DNA from 2 places in the Spiractinospora alimapuensis genome. Region 1 is predicted to be linked to the other one. Evidence: riboswitches for the same ligand, from Rfam matches in the RefSeq annotation. Region 1 holds a riboswitch; the other holds the start of a gene.

Region 1 (9,008 bases):
CGGGACCGGGTTGGGGTGCAGTCCCGCGGCCACCAGGCCCGCGAAGTGGGCCATGTCAACCAGCAGCAGCGCGCCCACCTCGTCGGCGATCGCCCGGAAGCGGGCGAAGTCGAGTTGACGCGGATAGGCCGACCACCCAGCGACGATCATGCGCGGCTGGTGTTCCTTCGCCAGCTTCGCGACCTCGTCGTAGTCCACCAGCCCCGTGGACTCGTCCACGTGGTAGGCGACGGCGTTGAGGATCTTCCCGGAGTAGTTCAGCCGCATCCCGTGCGTGAGATGGCCGCCATGGGCCAGGTCCAGACCAAGAATGGTGTCGCCGGCGTTGAGCAGTGCGAAGTAGACGGCCGTGTTGGCCTGCGCGCCCGCGTGCGGCTGCACGTTGGCGTACTCGGCGCCGAACAGTTCCTTGGCCCGGTCGATCGCGAGCTGTTCGATCACATCGACATGCTCGCAGCCGCCGTAGTAACGCTTCCCGGGGTAGCCTTCCGCGTATTTGTTGGTGAGCACTGACCCTTGTGCCTCTAGAACCGCCTGCGGAGCGAAGTTCTCCGAAGCGATCATCTCCAGGGTGTCACGCTGGCGCCGAAGCTCCGCGTCCACCGCGGTCGCTACCTCAGGGTCGACCTGCGCGAGCGGCTGGTTGAGGAGGCTGGACATGCGCTTAACTCTCTCCTTCGATGAGGCTTGTGTACTGCTCCGGGGTCATCAGGTCCTCGGGGTCCTGGGCCAGTTCGACCTTGAACAGCCACCCCTGACCGTAGGGGTCACTCCCCACGGTCTCCGGATCGTCCTCGACGGATTGGTTGACCTCAACCACCTCCCCGTCGACCGGCGAATAGATGTCGCTGACGGATTTGGTGGACTCGACTTCGCCACACGTCTCTCCGGCAGTGACGGAGGAGCCCACCTCGGGCGCCTCCACATAGACAATCTCGCCCAGGGCTTCGGCCGCGTACGCGGTGATCCCCACGGTGGCGACTCCGTCGGTCACGGATACCCACTCGTGCTCGCTCGTGTAGCCCAGCTCGGCAGGAACGCTCAACTCCGTACTCCTTGATTCCAACAGACGACGCCCTCAGCGTTGACGCCTGTAGAACGGCAGCTCGACCGCGTCGGCGGGCTCCGGTCTGCCACGAACGTCCACAGCCAGCTCGCCGCCGGCGTCGATTTCGGTGTCCAGATATGCCATCGCAATGGGGCGCCCTACCGTCGGCGAGGGCGCCCCGCTGGTGATCGTGCCGACTCGGGCACCTTCGTGCAACACGGCGTACCCCTGACGGGGCACTCTCCGTCCGCGTCCGACCAAACCCACCAGACGGCTGCGTGGGCCGGCCTCCGCGCGCGCCCGCAGCGCGGAGCGCCCCACGAAATCCGCGGGTTTCTCCAGGTTTACCACCCGCCCAAGCCCAGCTTCGTACGGAGTGACGTCACGGGAGAGCTCATGCCCGTACAGGGGCATGCCGGCCTCCAGGCGCAGCGTGTCCCGAGCGGAGAGTCCGGCCGGGAGAAGCCCGTGGTCGCGGCCCGCGTCGGTCAGCGCTTCCCACAGCGCGGGCGCCCGTTCGGGCTCTCGGAGGAAAAGTTCGAACCCGTCCTCTCCGGTGTATCCGGTCCGCGCGAGGAGGACGTCGTGTCCGGCGACCGTAGCGGTGTAGCCGGCGAAGTACTTGATCTCGTCGAGCGGGGTGTCGGTGAGGCCGGCGAGGATGGTCACGGCGTTGGGGCCCTGCACCGCGAGCAGGGCGTAGTCGGCGGAGTCGTCGATGACCTGGGCGTCGAAGCCGGAGGCCCGCTCCAGCAGCGCGTCCACGACCACGTCGGTGTTGGCCGCGTTGGCGACGACGAGGTACTCGTCCTCACCGAGCCGGTAGGTGATCAGGTCGTCGAGGACGCCGCCCTCGGCGTCGGTGATCATTGAGTAGCGGGCGCGGCCGGGACGCAGCGTGGACATCGCGCCGACGAGCGCGTAGTCCAGGGCGTCGCCCGCCTGCCGCCCCGTGACCCGGATCTCGCCCATGTGCGAAAGGTCGAACAGGCCCGCCTGGTGACGCACGGCGAGGTGTTCCTCGCTCTCGCGGGCGTAGCGAACCGGCATCTGCCAGCCGGCGAAGTCGACGAGGGTGGCTCCGAGGTTCTGGTGCACCTCGTAGAGAGGTGTGCGGCGGGGTTCTTTCACTGGCACTCCCGAGGGGATGGACGACTTCTAGACACGACGCCTCAACCCTCCCCCTCTGTCATCGGTGCCTGAGAGCTTCACCGCGTGTCCCTTTCTCGGGTGGTGCTGGCGCGGCTTGCACCTTCGGCGAGAGACCAGAGCCCCTGCTTTCCAGAGTTGGCTCACCCACACGGTCCTGAACGCCTGAGAGGTTCTTCGGGGAGGAATTGCTCCTTCGGCGGTCCCCGCTGGCGGCGAGGACTCTCTCCCGTGCGGGTTCGACAGCCCACGCCAGCTTAGCAGTGGCGGTTCTCGCGGGCCGGCGGCACCCCGACACGGGCGCCGCCCGACCGCCGACTCTCGCTAGTTGGACCGGCGCTTGCGCACCGCCTCGGCGAGCCGCTCAAGCACGGTGACGGTCGTGTCCCATCCCATGCAGGCGTCGGTGATGCTCTGGCCGTAGGTGAGCGTCGCGGGGTCGCCGAGCCGCTGCGCGCCGGGGACGATGAAGCTCTCCAGCATCACCCCGACGATCCCGCGCTGGCCGGCGGCGACCTGGTCGGCGATCGCCTCGGCAACCAGCGGCTGGCGCTCGTGGTCCTTGCCGCTGTTGGCGTGGCTGGCGTCGATCATCAGGCGTTCGGGGAGCCCCGCCGAGCGCACGGTGGCCAGCGCCGCCGCGACGCCGGCCGCGTCGTAGTTGGGGCCGGTGCGTCCACCGCGGAGGATCACGTGGCAGTCGGGGTTACCGGCGGTGGTGACCACCGACCCGGCGCCGGCCGGGTCCACCCCGAAGAAGGTGTGCGGCTCGGCCGAGGCACGGCAGGCGTCCACCGCGACCTGGGCGTCGCCGTCGGTGCCGTTCTTGAAGCCCACCGGCATGCTGAGGCCGCTGGCGAGCTGACGGTGCACCTGGCTCTCGGTGGTGCGGGCACCGATGGCGCCCCAGGCGAGGGCCTCGGCGATGTACTGCGGGGTGATCGGGTCGAGGAACTCGGTGCCGCTGGGGACACCCAGCGAACCGATGTTCAGCAGGAGTTCGCGGGCGGCGCGCAGGCCCCGGTGGACCTCGAAGCTCCCGTCCAGCCCGGGATCGTTGATGAGCCCCTTCCACCCGACCGTGGTGCGGGGCTTCTCGAAGTAGACCCGCATCACGATGCGCAGGTCGCCGCTCAGCCGGGGCATCACCTCGGCCAGCCGCGTCGCGTAGTCGATGGCCTGGGCCGGGTCGTGCACCGAGCACGGGCCCACGACGACGAGTAGACGGTCGTCCTCGTGGTTGAGGATGCGCGTGACCTCCGCCCGGGCGTCCTCGCAGACCGCGCTCTGTTCCGGCCCCATCGGCTGCTCGGTGGCCAGGTCCGCGGGGGCGATCAGCGGTTCGTAGCTGACAACCCGCCTGTCGTTGGTCCGTGCCATTCCCGTTACTCCTCCTCAACGCCGGTAGCGGATCCAGCGTAGCCGGCGGGCCGAGGTCACACGCTGCGGATCGGGAGATCGCGGGCCACCCAGACCGCCCCCGCGTGTCGTCCGGCGCGCCGGGGAGGATTCGGCTCGGCCGCAAAGGCGGCCCAGCCGCGCGAAACGACCCACGGGCGCGAACTACCGCGCGGCCGCCAACGCCTCGGCCCAGGAGGTCGCCTGGTGTAGCAACGGCCGGTACCGCATCACCTTCGGGGTGCTCCGCAGCCCGAAGACGCCGACGAGTTGGTCGCCACGCCCGATGAAGGCGACGAACTTGCGTTCCTCGGGCGAACCGTGCACGAACTCGACCGTTTCGGCGGGCGCCGCCTGGCCCAGGAGCTGGATCTTCATGCCGTACTGGTCGGAGAAGAAGTACGGGACCGGGGTGTAGGCGGTGCGCTCCCCCACCTCGGCGAGGAGGTTGTGGGCGACGACCGCTCCCTGTTCGGCGGCGTTGGTCCAGTGCTCCAACCGAAGGCGACCACCGAACAGGGGGTGGGGCCAACTGGCCAGGTCGCCGGCGGCGTAGACGTTGGGCAGGGACGTCGCACAGTACTCGTCGCAGCGCACCGAGCCGTCGGGGTCGAGGTCGACGCCCGAGCCCCGCAGCCACTCCGTGTTCATGGTGACGCCGGTGCCGACGACCACCATGGGGGCGTCGACCGCGCTGCCGTCGGCGAGCCGCACCCGCTCGACCCGTCCGTCGCCCTCATAGGCCGCGACCGGTGAACCGAGCCGTAGGTCAACCCCGTTGTCGCGGTGCAGTTCCCCCAGGACCGCCCCGATCCGGGGGTCCACCGCCCGTGTCATGGGGGTCGTCGCCGCCTCCAGCAGGGTCACCTCAGCGCCGAGGGCGCGGGCGCTCGCGGCGATCTCCGCCCCGATGAATCCCGCGCCCACGACGACCACCCGGTTGGTCGTGCGGATCGCGTCGCGGATCAGCCCCGCGTCCTCCAGCGTGCGCAGGGCGTGCACCCCGGCGAGGTCGGTGTCGGGGCGGCGTGGCGAGACCCCGGTGGCGATCACCAGGCGGTCGTAGGTGAGGATGGTGCCGTCGCCCAATGTCACGGTCTGATCCTGCGCGTCGAGCGCGACGACCGCGTTCCCCAGTCGCAGGTCCAGCCGCAGCGCGTCGAGCTCCTCCGAACCCCGGAGGCCGACGTCGTCGCCACGGCCCTTCCCGGTGAGGAACTCCTTCGACAGGGGCGGCCGAGAGTACGGTGGGTGGGACTCGGCACCGACGAGGGTGATGGTGCCGTCGAAACCCTGTCCCCGTAGGGACTCCGCGACGTGGAGTCCCGCCATTCCGGCTCCCGCGATCACGATTCGCAATCCGACCTCCACGTGGCATCCAAGTCGTCTGAGAGGGTGGGGCGATCCCGGTGGGGCCCGGCGGTGCGCGAGGATTGGGGTGACCGTCCCGTCACGCGCTCGTGGCCCCGGTGGACGGTCCCCGCCGCGCACCACAACGGGGTGTGGCGCGACGCGACGGGAACCTCACTTGGGATCAACGCGTCACAACCAAACCGTCTTCCCGCGACCAGGGCCGGGATTTCGCCGTGCGCCCCCGAAGGACCCGCCGATCCGCACGATAGTGTCGGTCGGCAGCACGAACTCGTACTGATGAACGAGGAAACGAGGAAGAGAGCCGCAATAGTGACCAGGGCACCACACGATCGGTGGCAACTGCGGCGCGGCGCCCTGCGCCGGGGCGGGGGAACCGACCCGCGTCGACTGCAGTTCGCGGTCGTCGACTTCGAGACCACCGGTCTTCGACCGGACCGGGGTGCCCGGGTCTGCGAGTTCGCCGTCGTTCGCGTCCGGGGCGACGGAGCGGTCCTGGGTGAGGCCTCCACCCTGGTCAACCCGGGAGTTCCCATCGACGGAACCCCCTTCCACGGCCTCACCGACGCCGACGTCTACCACGCGCCCACGGTGTCGGAGGTGCTCGCCTCGTTCTCCACGCTGATCTCCGGCGCGGTCGTCGTCGCGCACAACCTCGACTTCGAGGAGCGGTTCCTGTCGCGTCAGTTCGGACCCGCGGGCCTGCCTACCGGGCTGGCCGGGCTGTGCACGCTACGCACCCTGCGCGCCCAGGTGGACCTGTCCCGCTACTCGCTGCCCCGCGCCTCCGAGGCGTTGGGTGGTTGGTCCCCCACCCACCAACACACCGCGTTGGGCGACGCCCGCGCCACCGCACGCCTCCTGGTGGAACTGATCGCCAACGCACCGGGGCGGCTCAGCTATCGCGGGCCGAGTCCGGTTTCCCTCCACAGCCGCTCGGGAGCCGCGCGGTTGGTCCCCCGGGAGGGCCCGCCCGCTCCGGACGGCGACCTGCCCCGAGGGCCCTGGGTGGCGCGGTGGCGCCCCCAGGAGTTCGACCAGGCGCTGTGCGGCGGCTCCTTCCTGCTGCGCGCCCGGGCCGAGGCCCAGGCCCAGGCCCTCCGTGCGGAGCGTCGCCGCCGGATCACGGCATACCTGGCACGGTTCAGCGCGACGAGCGCCCTCACCGCGGCCACGGCGGCGGCGATCAACCGCCACCGGCTACGAAGAGGCTGTGTCCGGGACCGCTGACCTGATCCTTACCGGGTCCCGCCCCCACACGCCGCAATCGTGAGGCCTCGGCCTCCGAAGCCGTGGTCACAACCCGTCCAGGGGCCGGTCCGTCAGGAGGAGTTCAGCCAGCCACGGCCGGAGGGCGGTCCAGTGTGCAGGGGGCCGCCCGCGCGAGTGGGTCTCCGCTTTCGAATGACGGCGACGGTGGCCCATCGCGGTCTCGTGGACGCGTTGGCGAGTGGCCGCCGTCCGCGCGGGGGGTTTCGCCCGATACGCGGAGGTCGCGGGGATCGCTTCCGCGTGCGGTGTCGGCGTCCTCCGCCTCGCCCCGTCACCATCCACCCCTCATTCAGCCCGCGGGGCCCCTCCTCACGTGAGGAGGGGCCCCGCGGAGTTGGGGTCGTGGGTCAGTCGACGACGGGTAGGTAGACGTTGCGCCCGCGATCGCTGAACTCCTGGGCCTTCTCCTTCATACCGGCGTCGATGGCCTCAACCGTGGAAAGGCCGTGCTCCTCGGCGTAGGCCCGCACGTCCTGACTGATCCGCATGGAGCAGAACTTGGGGCCGCACATCGAGCAGAAGTGCGCGGTCTTCGCCGGCTCGGCGGGCAGGGTCTCGTCGTGGTAGGAGCGCGCCGTCTCCGGGTCGAGGGCCAGATGGAACTGGTCCTCCCACCGGAACTCGAACCGTGCCTTGGACAGGGCGTCGTCCCACTCCTGGGCACCCGGATGCCCCTTGGCGAGGTCCGCCGAGTGCGCGGCGAGCTTGTAAGTCACCACCCCGACACGGACGTCGTCCCGGTTGGGCAACCCCAGGTGCTCCTTCGGGGTGACGTAGCAGAGCATCGCGGTCCCGTGCCACCCGATCTGGGCGGCGCCGATCGCCGAGGTGATGTGGTCGTAGCCAGGAGCGATGTCCGTGGCGAGCGGGCCCAGCGTGTAGAAGGGCGCCTCACCACAGAGTTCCTCCTCCCGTCGCACGTTCTCCGCGATCTTGTGCAGCGGGACGTGGCCGGGGCCCTCCACCATCACCTGGACGTCGTGCGCGCGGGCGATGTGGGTCAGCTCGCCGAGGGTGCGCAGCTCCGCGAACTGTGCCTCGTCGTTGGCGTCGGCGATCGACCCCGGACGCAGCCCGTCCCCCAGGGAGAAGGTGACGTCGTAGCGGCGCAGGATCTCGCAGAGCTCCTCGAAGTGCGTGTAGAGGAAGCTCTCCTGGTGGTGGGCCAGACACCACGCCGCCATGATCGAGCCCCCGCGGGACACGATGCCGGTCACGCGCTTGGCGGTGAGGGGCACGTAGCGCAGCAGCACGCCGGCGTGCACCGTCATGTAGTCGACGCCCTGCTCGGCCTGCTCGATGACGGTGTCCCGGTAGAGCTCCCAGCTCAGCTTCGCCGGATCCCCGTTGACCTTCTCCAAGGCCTGGTAGATGGGAACCGTGCCGATGGGGACCGGGGAGTTGCGCAGGATCCACTCCCGGGTCTCGTGGATGCGCTTGCCGGTGGACAGGTCCATGACGGTGTCGGCGCCCCACCGGGTGGCCCACACCAGCTTGTCGACCTCCTCCTCGATGGAGGAGGACACCGCCGAGTTACCGATGTTGGCGTTCACCTTCACCAGGAAGTTCTTCCCGATGATCATGGGTTCGGACTCGGGATGGCACCGGTTGGCCGGAATGACGGCGCGCCCGACCGCCACCTCCTCGCGCACCAGCTCGGGCGACACGCCCTCGCGGGTGGCGATGTAGGCCATCTCCGGGGTGATCCGACCGGCCTTGGCGTAGGCCAGTTGGGTGACCGCGCCGTCGACCGGCGCACGGTCCTGGATCCAGGGTGTGCGGATGGGGTCGAGTCCGGCCCGGAGGTCGATCCGTCGCGACGGATCGGTGTAAGGGCCGGAGGTGTCGTACAGGTCGATGTGGGTGCCGTTGGAAAGATCGACGCGGCGACTTGGCACGTGCAGCGTGGTCCCGGAGGTGGGGTCCTGGGTGGTGTGGTGGACCTTCCGCGATCCCGGAATGGGACCGGTCGTCACCTGGGGTTCAACGCCACGATCGTCAAGTGCGGTCATGATTGGCACGCCTCCCTACGTCGGAATTACCCGAACAGGTTCTGCGGTCGGCGACACCGGTCCCCTGGACCAGCCACCCTCTCAGCCCGCCAAGGCGCGAGCTCCCGCGGTTTATGTGCGCGCGTCGGATTCGACGCGCTCGTTGTCAGTGCCCGACTCTAGGCCACCCCGTGGCGACGTCCGGCGGGCGGGGGGCCTCCCCTGGCCCGAGCCCAGGCCACCCGCTGGTCGGGGACGCGACGCGCCGCCGCCTAGCTGAAGACGACGGTCTTGGAGCCGTTCAACAGCACGCGCCGCTCGGCGTGCCACCGCACGGCGCGGGCGAGGGCGGCGGACTCCAGGTCCCGCCCGACCCCGGCGAGTTCCTCCGGGCTGTGGGCATGGTCGACCCGCTGGATCTCCTGCTCGATGATCGGGCCCTCATCCAGGTCGGGCGTGACGTAGTGCGCGGTCGCCCCGATGAGCTTGACGCCGCGGGCGTGTGCCTGGTGGTAGGGCCGGGCGCCCTTGAAGCTGGGGAGGAAGGAATGGTGGATGTTGATGACCCGCCCCTGCAGCTTCGCGCACAGGTCCTCGGAGAGGATCTGCATGTAGCGGGCGAGCACCACCAGGTCGACGTTGTAGGAGTCCACGAGGCCGAGAATGCGTTCCTCGGCCTGCCGCTTGGTGTCGGGGGGTGACCGGGACGTGGTGGAAGTCGACGTCGTAGGAGCGGGCGAGCGGCTCCAGGGTGGTGTGGTTACCGGCGACCGCGGCGA
Region 2 (9,008 bases), 1.6 Mb from region 1:
GCGACCATCTCGGGTTTCCGTGGACCGACGCCGCGGCGTACAACGGTCGCTGGGCAGCGGAACGCGTCATCGAAGCGGAATGCTGTTGACCTGATACTGGGACGTGCGGTCGCCACGACCCCGGCGGTCCCCGAACAACGGTGGCCGAGCGGCGACATCGCCCCACCCCCGTTGGCAGCGAGGACGACGGACGCCCCGGACCGGGAACGGACGGTTCGGGTGCGCCATGCCCGAGGGCGAAAGGGTCCCCCGCGCGACGACGCGAGAGAGAGTCGGCCCCTGCCGGCTCCACGCTCGGCTCGGCAGCGGCGGTAGGGACAGGGGTTCCTCGGCCGCTCCCCGGGCGGACACACGGTCTCGGTCACGCTCGTCCATCCCGACCTGGCGGACGACCCGGCCCTCCACCGCCCAGGTTGTCGCCGCCGGCGCCGAGATCCCGACGCCGGCGTTGGTGGCCACCGCCCACGTCCCGGGCCCGACGCTCTACGAGGACGAGGAGCGCGACCGGCTGGCCCTCGAGGCGGTCGCGGTTCTGGGCGCGGGGTCGGCTGAGCGGCTGGCCGCGATCCCTTTCGTCGGCGCGGCGGTCTTGGTGAGGTCCCCGGGGCAACGGCGCGGTGGCGGGAAATCGAGGAATCCGCCGCGCCCGGACGTTGGCGTGAATTCCAGGGTGCCGGCATTTCGATAACCACTACCTTTACAAAGTAAGAATAGACTGTGACCCATGAGCAGAAACAGCGCGGGCCTCAGCAGACAACGAATCGTCGAGGAGGCACTGCGCATCATCGACGGGCAGGGGCTGCGACGCCTGACCATGCGGCGTCTCGGGGACGCACTCGAGGTCGAGGCCATGGCGGTCTACCACCACTTCCCCCTGGGCAAGGAACAGCTTTTCGACGCCATCGTCGAGTACGTCACCGACGCCACTCCCCGCCGGCCGGCGGAGGTCGACGACGACGAAGAGGAGTTGGTGGAGGAGCCGGCGGAGGAGCCGCCACCGCCCTGGGACGCTCGGATCGGGCGCTGGGCCCACGAGTACCGAGCGCGACTCCTGCGCCACGCCGGGGCGCTACCGCTGTTGATCCATCGACGTCCCGATACGCCCGCGGCTCTGCGTTCCAGGGAGGACCACGTCGCGGCCTTCCGTGAGGCCGGGCTGAGTGGACCGGCCGTCGCCGACGCGGCCGCGGCGTTGGAGTCCTACGTGTTCGGCGCCGCCCTGACCCAGGTGCGTTCGGAGTCACCGCACGGGGCCGCCGAACCGGAGACCCTGGAGCGCCTGTTCCAGCGCGCGGGCGACGCCGCCACCGATTTCGACAGCCGGTTCCTGGCCGGCCTCGACGCGCTGATTCTCGGCCACACGGGCGTACGCCCGGCGCACACCGCCGCCCCCGCCTGACCCCGTCAGCCCAGTGACAGCCGTTCCTTCACCCAGTGCACGGCGATCGCGGCGATCCCCGCCGGGTCCTTCGCCAGATCGTGCCGCTCCCCCGGGCGAACGATGAGGGTATCGGCGTCCGCGGCGTCCGGCACCCCGAAGGGGTCGCGGTCACCGTTGACGACCAGCACCGGAACCGGGCAGCCACGGAGCTCCGCGGCGCGGGACCGTTCGGGCTTGCCCGGTGGGTGCAGGGGGAAGGCGAGTGCCACCACCGCGCGGGCGTTGAGCTCCCGGGCGGTGCGGCAGGCGACCCGGGCCCCGTTGCTGCGCCCCGCGAGCAGCAACGGCTGGGCCGGGTATCGGTCCGCCAGTTGCCGCACCGTCTGCAGCCACAGCGCGTCCTGACGCGCGGTAGCACCACCCGGGGTGCGACGGCCCGCGACCCGGTAGACCTGTTCCACGGCCGCGACCACGCCGCCGGCGGCCACGGCCGCGTCCCGCAGGCTCGTCAGGTCCGGCGAGTCCACTCCCCCGGCCGCGCCGTGCGTCGTCACCAGCAGGAACCGTGGCGCTCCGTCCGGTTCGCCGATCCACGCGCGCGCCGGACCACCGTCGGTCTCCAGTTCCACCTTCTGCATGGCCCCAATCTAGCGACGCGGGACACCTCTGCGGTGGCAACGCGCACCGGGGGGCCGCGCACCGTCCGAACGGGCCATCGCTGGGCCACTTCCATGGCCCGCCCTGATGGTTTTTCGGGTGTTTGGGCGAGCCCATATGCGGAATCCCGGTGTTTGGCGACACACAGCGCTACCGTGTTGTTGCGATACACAATGCACCGGGAATCGCGGTGCGTACCAGAAAGGCACACCAATGTGCGGGCACATCCCACTTTGCCCGACCGCGCAGGACCCTGACCGTGAAGCGGCCCGCGTGATCGCAGAGCACCCGGAGCAAGGATGGAGTCTGCTCTGTAACGGTGTTCTCCTGTTCGACGACACCGGCGAACTCCTCCCGGACGGCGAGATCATCGCCCCGCACCGTCCGGTTCCTGTCTAGGACCGGCACCGCCCAACGGTTCGCGAACTCCTCCCGACCCGACCAGCTCGCCACTCGGGGGCGATGAGCTGGTCGCCCCGTCCCCGCGCCCACGTCCGTGGTGTGAACACCGGACGCACGCACACCCGGACCGCGCGGGATCGGTGCCGGGCGGGTCGTGGCGCCACGGCGTCACGGCTCGTCCGGCCAGTTCTCCGGGAGGACGGCATGGCCGCCGGAGGCCTGACTCAGCCGGTCGGCGAAGTCCGCGTGCAACGAGGCGCCCCAGGCGTAGTCGCTGGGGACCCGTAGGCCCGACAGGACCGCGGCCCACAGCGCGTCCACCGGCGTGGCACTGCCCGCGGCGTGTACCGAGCCCAGGTGGGCGTGCATCTGCGTCAGCGCGAGGAACAGTTCCCCGGTGAGCAGGGGCAGGCTGTCGTCGGCCACCGCGGCGGCCACGTACCCGTCCCACCAGGGCTCCGCGGCCGCGTCCGGCTCCGTCCCGTCGTCGGGTGCGGCCAGCTCCGGGGTGAGGAACCCGCGCCGCAGCCGATCCTGGACTCCGGCGGCCAGCTCCACGTCACGGTGTTCGACGCCGCGGGTCCACACCTCACGGGCGGCGCCGGGGTCGCCGCGCAGCGCGAGTAGTCGGGCCAGGAGCTCCACGATGGCGGCGCGATCCTCGGGGGCCTGCAGGCGGGTCGCCTCGGGGTCGCGCTCCTCGTCGTCGAGCACGCCGCCGAGCTCGACGATGGCACGTTCGAGGTGCACCGCGGCGCTCACCAGTCCCAGGGAGGCGTCTCGCCCCTGCGTCTCCTGGGCCCGTCCCCGTTTCACCTGGCGGGCCGCGCCCTCGGTGTCGCCTCGGGCCAACAGGCGGCGCCCGTGGTCGGCCGCCGCGGTGACGGCGGTGTCGGGGTCGGCGTCGGCGTGGCGTTCGACCCCCTCCCAGTGGCGGGCGGCCTCGGCGAGGTCACCCTCGGACTCCGCCAATCGGGCGAGGCCGTGGTGCGCCGCCGCCAGGTAACGCTCGTTGCCGAGCTCCAGCACGGTGCGCCAGGCGACCCGGGCCCCCTCGGGGTCCTCCGTCTCCTCACGGCACAGCGCCAGGTGATGGGCGGCCCGGGGGGCGTACTCCCGGTGTCCGGTCTCGATCGCCCGCGTGTCCGCCTCGCGCGCCCCCTCGACGTCGCCGAGGTCGAAGCGGACGACCGCCAGCCCGAACAGCGCGCGGGCCTGGCCGGCGCCCCCGTCGTGGCGCGCGGCCTTCTCGTACAGTCGCGCGGCACGCTTGAGGTGTCCGCCGTTGGCCAGGTCCCGCGCCTGGTCACACAGGTCCCCCGCGGTCTCGCCGCCGGGTTCCTCTCCCGCACCGTGTGCGGGACCTCCTACCGTTGCCGTCATGTCTGGGCACTTCCCGGGGGGTGGGGTTCGATTTGGCCCAGACTAACGGTTCCCGGCTCGATCAGTCCGCGAATGCCTCCGGCGGAGGGCACGCGCAGACGAGGTTGCGGTCGCCGTAGGCCTGGTCGATCCGACTCACCGGCGACCAGTACTTGTCCCGGCGCAGCGACGCGAGCGGGTAGGCCGCCTCGGCACGGGTGTAGGCGTGCTTCCACTCGTCGTCGACGACGATCTCGGCGGTGTGGGGCGCGTTCTTCAGCGGGTTGTCGTGCGCGTCGAACTCACCCGCGGCCACCCGCTCGATCTCGGCCCGGATGGAGATCATGGCGTCGCAGAACCGGTCGAGTTCGGCCAGGTCCTCGCTCTCGGTGGGCTCCACCATCAACGTGCCGGCCACGGGGAACGACATCGTCGGCGCGTGGAACCCGTAGTCGATGAGCCGCTTGGCGATGTCCTCCCCGGTGATCCCGGTGCTCTTGGTGAGGGGGCGCACGTCGATGATGCACTCGTGGGCGACCAGCCCCTCGGCTCCGGTGTAGAGCACCGGGTAGTGCGGAGCGAGGCGGCTGGCGACGTAGTTGGCCGAGAGCACCGCGCCCTGCGTGGCGGCGCGCAGACCGTCCGCGCCCATCATTCGGACGTAGGCCCAGGAGATCGGGAGGATCCCCGCGGAGCCGAACGGCGCCGCGGACACCGGACCGACGCCGGTGACCGGCCCCGCGTCGGGCTGTCCCGGATGGTTGGGCAGGAAGTCCGCCAGGTGGGACCGTACGGCGACCGGGCCCACCCCCGGACCGCCGCCTCCGTGCGGGATGCAGAACGTCTTGTGCAGGTTCAGATGGCTCACGTCGGCACCGAACTCGCCGGGCTTGGCGTATCCCAGCAGGGCGTTGAGGTTCGCGCCGTCCACGTAGACCTGGCCGCCCGCGTCGTGCACCAGCGAGCACACCTCCGCGATCGACTCCTCGTACACGCCGTGCGTGGACGGGTAGGTCACCATGATCGCGGCGACGCTGTCCCGGTTGGCGTCCAGTTCCGCCCGCAGCGCCTCGACATCGACGTTGCCGTTGTCGTCACAGGCGACCACCTTGACCCGCATGCCGGCCATGATGGCGCTCGCGGCGTTGGTGCCGTGCGCGGAGGAGGGGATCAGACACAGGTCCCGCTGGTGATCCCCACGCGAGTGGTGCCAGGCGCGGATGGCCAGCAGACCCGCCAACTCCCCCTGGGACCCCGCGTTGGGCTGCAGTGACACCGCCGCGTAGCCGGTGACGTCAGCGAGCCAGCGCTCCAGGTCCCGAATCACCCGCAGCATCCCCTCGGCCTGGTCCAGCGGGGCCAGGGGGTGCAGGCCGGCGAACTCGGGCCAGGTGATGGCCTCCATCTCGGCGGCGGCGTTCAGCTTCATGGTGCACGACCCCAGCGGGATCATCGTGCGGTCCAGGGCCAGGTCACGGTCGGCCAGCCGGCGCAGGTAGCGCACCAGCGACGTCTCGCTGTGGTGGCTGTTGAACACGGGGTGGGTGAGGTAGTCGATACCCCGACGCAGACCGGTGGGAATCGACGCACCCTCCGGGACGACGTCGTGGGCACCCGCACCACCGAACGCACGCACCACCGTGTCGAGGTGCTCGCCGGTCGTGGCCTCGTCACAGGACACCCCGACGGTGTCGGCGTCCACCCGCAGCAGGTTGACGCCCGCGGCGCGCGCCTCGGCGACGACCACGTCGGCGCGCCCGGGAACCCGCGCCTGCACCGTGTCGAAGTGGTGCGGATGCGGCACCTCGACACCGATGCCGCGCAGCGCCGCCGCGAGCTGTTCGGCGTGCGCGTGCACCCGCTCGGCGATCGCCCGCAGCCCGCGCGGCCCGTGGTACACCGCGTAGGTTCCGGCCATCACCGCGAGCAGGACCTGAGCGGTGCAGATGTTGCTGGTCGCCTTCTCCCGGCGGATGTGCTGTTCGCGCGTCTGCAGCGCGAGCCGGTAGGCGGGAAGCCCGGCGGCGTCCACCGAGACACCCACCAGGCGCCCGGGAAGCTGACGCTGGAGTCCCTCGCGGACCGCCATGTAGCCGGCGTGGGGACCGCCGAAGCTCATGGGGACCCCGAAACGCTGCATCGACCCGACGGCGATGTCGGCTCCGAGCTCCCCCGGGGCGCGCAGCACGGTCAGCGCGAGCGGGTCGGCGACCACGACGGCCTGGGCCCCGCGTTCGTGCGCCGCCTCGATGACGGGGCGGGGGTCGCGGACCGCACCCGAGGCGGCCGGGTACTGCACCAGCACACCGAAGGGTTCACCCTCGGGCAGGCCCTGCGAGAGGTCCGCGGTGACCAGGCTGATGCCCAGAGGCTCCGCGCGGGTCCGCAGCACGGCCAGGGTCTGGGGGAAGACGTCGGCGTCCACGACGAAGGTGTCGCGGTCGCCCTTGGTGGCGCGACGCGCCAACGTCATCGCCTCGGCGGCGGCCGTCGCCTCGTCCAGCAGGGACGCGCCGGCGATGGGCAACCCCGTGAGGTCACTGACCAGTGTCTGGAAGTTGAGCAGGGCCTCCAGACGGCCCTGGGAGATCTCGGGCTGGTAGGGGGTGTAGGCGGTGTACCACGACGGGTTCTCCAGGATGTTTCTCCGGATGGCCGGCGGGGTGAGGGTGTCGTAGTACCCACGGCCGATCATCGACGTGAGGACCTGGTTGCGGGCGGCGAGGGAGCGCAGCTCGGCGAGCGCCTCGGCCTCGGTCGCCGGCGCGGGGAGGACGCCGCTGGCGTGGGTGTCGGTGCGGATCGTGTGCGGCACGGCCGCGTCCATCAGTTCCTCGACGCCCGACCGGTCGATGGCGGCCAGCATCGTGTCCCACTCCTGGGGGGTGGTCCCGATGTGGCGGTCGGCGAATCGGGGGTTCGCGGTCTGCTTGTTCTCGTTGTCGGCCACGGAGACCTCCTGTCGCGGTGGTTGTCAGCCCCGTTGCAGGGTCCCCCTCTGTCGCCGGGTGGCTTCAGAGTGGCCTCCACCACGCGGTCCGGTGGCCTGAGAGGTTCCGGGGATGTTGCCCCTTCGGCGCCCCCTTGTGTGGGGACTCTCCCGCGCGGTATCAGCGGCACATTGTGGTGTCACCCCAATAGCGACACCGGTTAACTTGTGATCCCATCATAACTCGTGCCGGGTGCGGCGACCCAACCACCAACCCCCTCACGGGTCGGGACAACGCCTCTCACGCGGAACACGAAACACTCCTACGACCCAGAGCGATCATTCACACGCGGTGCGTCACCGCGACAGGACGGGTGCGAGTCCGTGGGATTCGGAGCGTGGGCGGTGAGGGAGGGATCTCAACCGGTCTTGCGACGGCGGCGAAGCGCGAGTTCGTCGGCGGGGAACCCGGCGGGGTCAGGCGCGTCGAGGGTTTCACCCGGCATGGCCTCGACGCTGCCGGCGAGTTCCCGCCACACCTTGCCCAACGCGATCCCGAACACGCCCTGCCCGTGTTGCAGCAGGTCGGCGACCTCCTCGGCGGTGGAGCACTCGTAGATGCTCACGCCGTCGCTCATGAGGGTGATCTGGGCGAGGTCACTGGTTCCCCGATTGCGGAGATGGTGGACCGCGGCGCGGATCTGCTGCAGCGAGATGCCCGTGTCGAGCAGTCGTTTGACGACCTTGAGGATCAGGATGTCGCGGAGGCTGTAGAGGCGCAGCCCGTCGCCGCCGGTGCCCGAGCGCAGACTCGGTTCGACCAGACGGGTCCTCGCCCAGTAGTCGAGCTGACGGAAGGTGATCTCCGCCGCAGCGCAGGCGGCTGGCCCTCGGTAGCCCATGTCCGTGGACAGTGCCGACACGTCCTCTTCGTCACACAACGGCTCCGGTTCCCCGGATCGTCGGAACGTTGATGGCCTGTGCTCGGCGGCTTGCCGCTTGCCTCTGGTTACCGCCACGCCGAACCTCCGGCTCCTCGACCCGCGGCATCCGATAGGGGAGAAACGATGCAACGCCGCAGGTTGCTCCTTGATGAAGGTAGGCCGGTCGGCCGTAAAGCGTCAACGACACGCGCGGCGCGTCGCGAGATCCGCGAACGGGTTTAGGTCGTACGCCCGAAATCGTCCGGACTGATCTGGTCGAGGAACTCCTTGAATCGAGCGACCTCGTCCTCCTGCTCGTCGGGAATCGGAACCCCCGCCTCGTCGATCACGTCCTCACGAGCGTAGATCGCCGCCCCCATCCGCAACGCGAGGGCGATGGAGTCCGAGGGCCGCGCGCTGACCTCGACCCCGTTGGAGAACACGAGCTCAGCGTAGTAGATGCCGTCCTGCAACCCGGTGATGTTGACCGTGTTCAGCGTGGCGTCCAACGCCTCGAGAACGTCGCGAAACAGGTCGTGTGTCAGTGGCCGCGCCGGAACCACGCCCTGCTGAGCCAGCGCGATCGCCGTGGCCTCCACAGCGCCGATCCAGATCGGTAGGTACCGCTCGCCATCGGACTCTTTGAGCAGGACGATGGGCTGATTCGACGGCATCTCCACCCGGACGCCGACAACCTCCATGTGCTTCACTGCGGCTCCGTCCCACGACTCGTCGCGTTCGGGAGGGCACCCGGATGCGTGGTCATCTCACCCTCACGTTTCCCGCCGCTCACCGCGCACGGAGACCGCGAAGTTCGCCCGAGTAGGCCGGCCGCGTCCGCTTGTGTCCTCTTCGTACAAGCTGTCCGGTCCGCCCCCCGTCCAAACCTTACCTGGTGACGCCACGAAGCCTTCCGGGTGCCGCCCGTCAGCCCTGGCGTGGGTTGGTGAGGAGCACCAGTCGGAACTTGCCGATCTGGACCTCGTCCCCGCCGCCCAGCTCCGCGTCGTCGATGCGCTCCCGGTTGACGTAGGTGCCGTTCAGGCTGCCCACGTCGCGTACGCCGAAGGAACCGCCGCGTCGGTAGAACTCGACGTGGCGCCGTGAGACGGTGACGTCGTCGAGGAAGATGTCGCTGTTGGGATGACGGCCCGCCGTGGTCACGTCGCTGTCCAGCAGGAACCGACTGCCCGCGTTGGGGCCGCGCTTCACCACCAGCAGCGCCGTCCCCGCGGGGAGTGCGTCCACCGAGCCGAGGTCGGGCTCGGCGTCCTCGGCCCCCGACTCTCCCTCGGTGTCCAAGGCCTGGATCCCGGCGATGGAGATCGTCGACGTGGTCTCGCCGGCACGCTCG

The links. A riboswitch is a leader RNA that binds a small molecule or an ion and turns the genes downstream of it on or off. The one in region 1 is predicted to bind glycine.
Region 2: another riboswitch for glycine. It lies ahead of gcvP (aminomethyl-transferring glycine dehydrogenase); the one in region 1 lies ahead of gcvT (glycine cleavage system aminomethyltransferase GcvT).

The regions. Positions count from the first base shown of each region.
Region 1 covers NZ_CP072467.1:2,382,875-2,391,882, forward strand. The annotation lists gene J4H86_RS10845 (serine hydroxymethyltransferase) at 1-660, opposite strand, end outside; gene gcvH (glycine cleavage system protein GcvH) at 665-1,045, opposite strand; gene gcvT (glycine cleavage system aminomethyltransferase GcvT) at 1,079-2,185, opposite strand; glycine riboswitch at 2,225-2,339, opposite strand; glycine riboswitch at 2,340-2,439, opposite strand; gene J4H86_RS10860 (3-deoxy-7-phosphoheptulonate synthase) at 2,522-3,577, opposite strand; gene J4H86_RS10865 (NAD(P)/FAD-dependent oxidoreductase) at 3,761-4,954, opposite strand; gene J4H86_RS10870 (3'-5' exonuclease) at 5,279-6,196, shown strand; gene thiC (phosphomethylpyrimidine synthase ThiC) at 6,586-8,250, opposite strand; partial or broken gene purU (formyltetrahydrofolate deformylase) at 8,502-9,008, opposite strand, start outside.
Region 2 covers NZ_CP072467.1:829,749-838,756, forward strand. The annotation lists gene J4H86_RS03910 (protoporphyrinogen/coproporphyrinogen oxidase) at 1-89, shown strand, start outside; gene J4H86_RS03915 (TetR/AcrR family transcriptional regulator) at 725-1,399, shown strand; gene J4H86_RS03920 (alpha/beta hydrolase family protein) at 1,405-2,019, opposite strand; gene J4H86_RS03925 (DUF5999 family protein) at 2,252-2,437, shown strand; gene J4H86_RS03930 (tetratricopeptide repeat protein) at 2,609-3,823, opposite strand; gene gcvP (aminomethyl-transferring glycine dehydrogenase) at 3,885-6,752, opposite strand; glycine riboswitch at 6,827-6,915, opposite strand; gene J4H86_RS03940 (MerR family transcriptional regulator) at 7,151-7,750, opposite strand; gene J4H86_RS03945 (bifunctional nuclease family protein) at 7,894-8,364, opposite strand; gene J4H86_RS03950 (FHA domain-containing protein) at 8,582-9,008, opposite strand, start outside.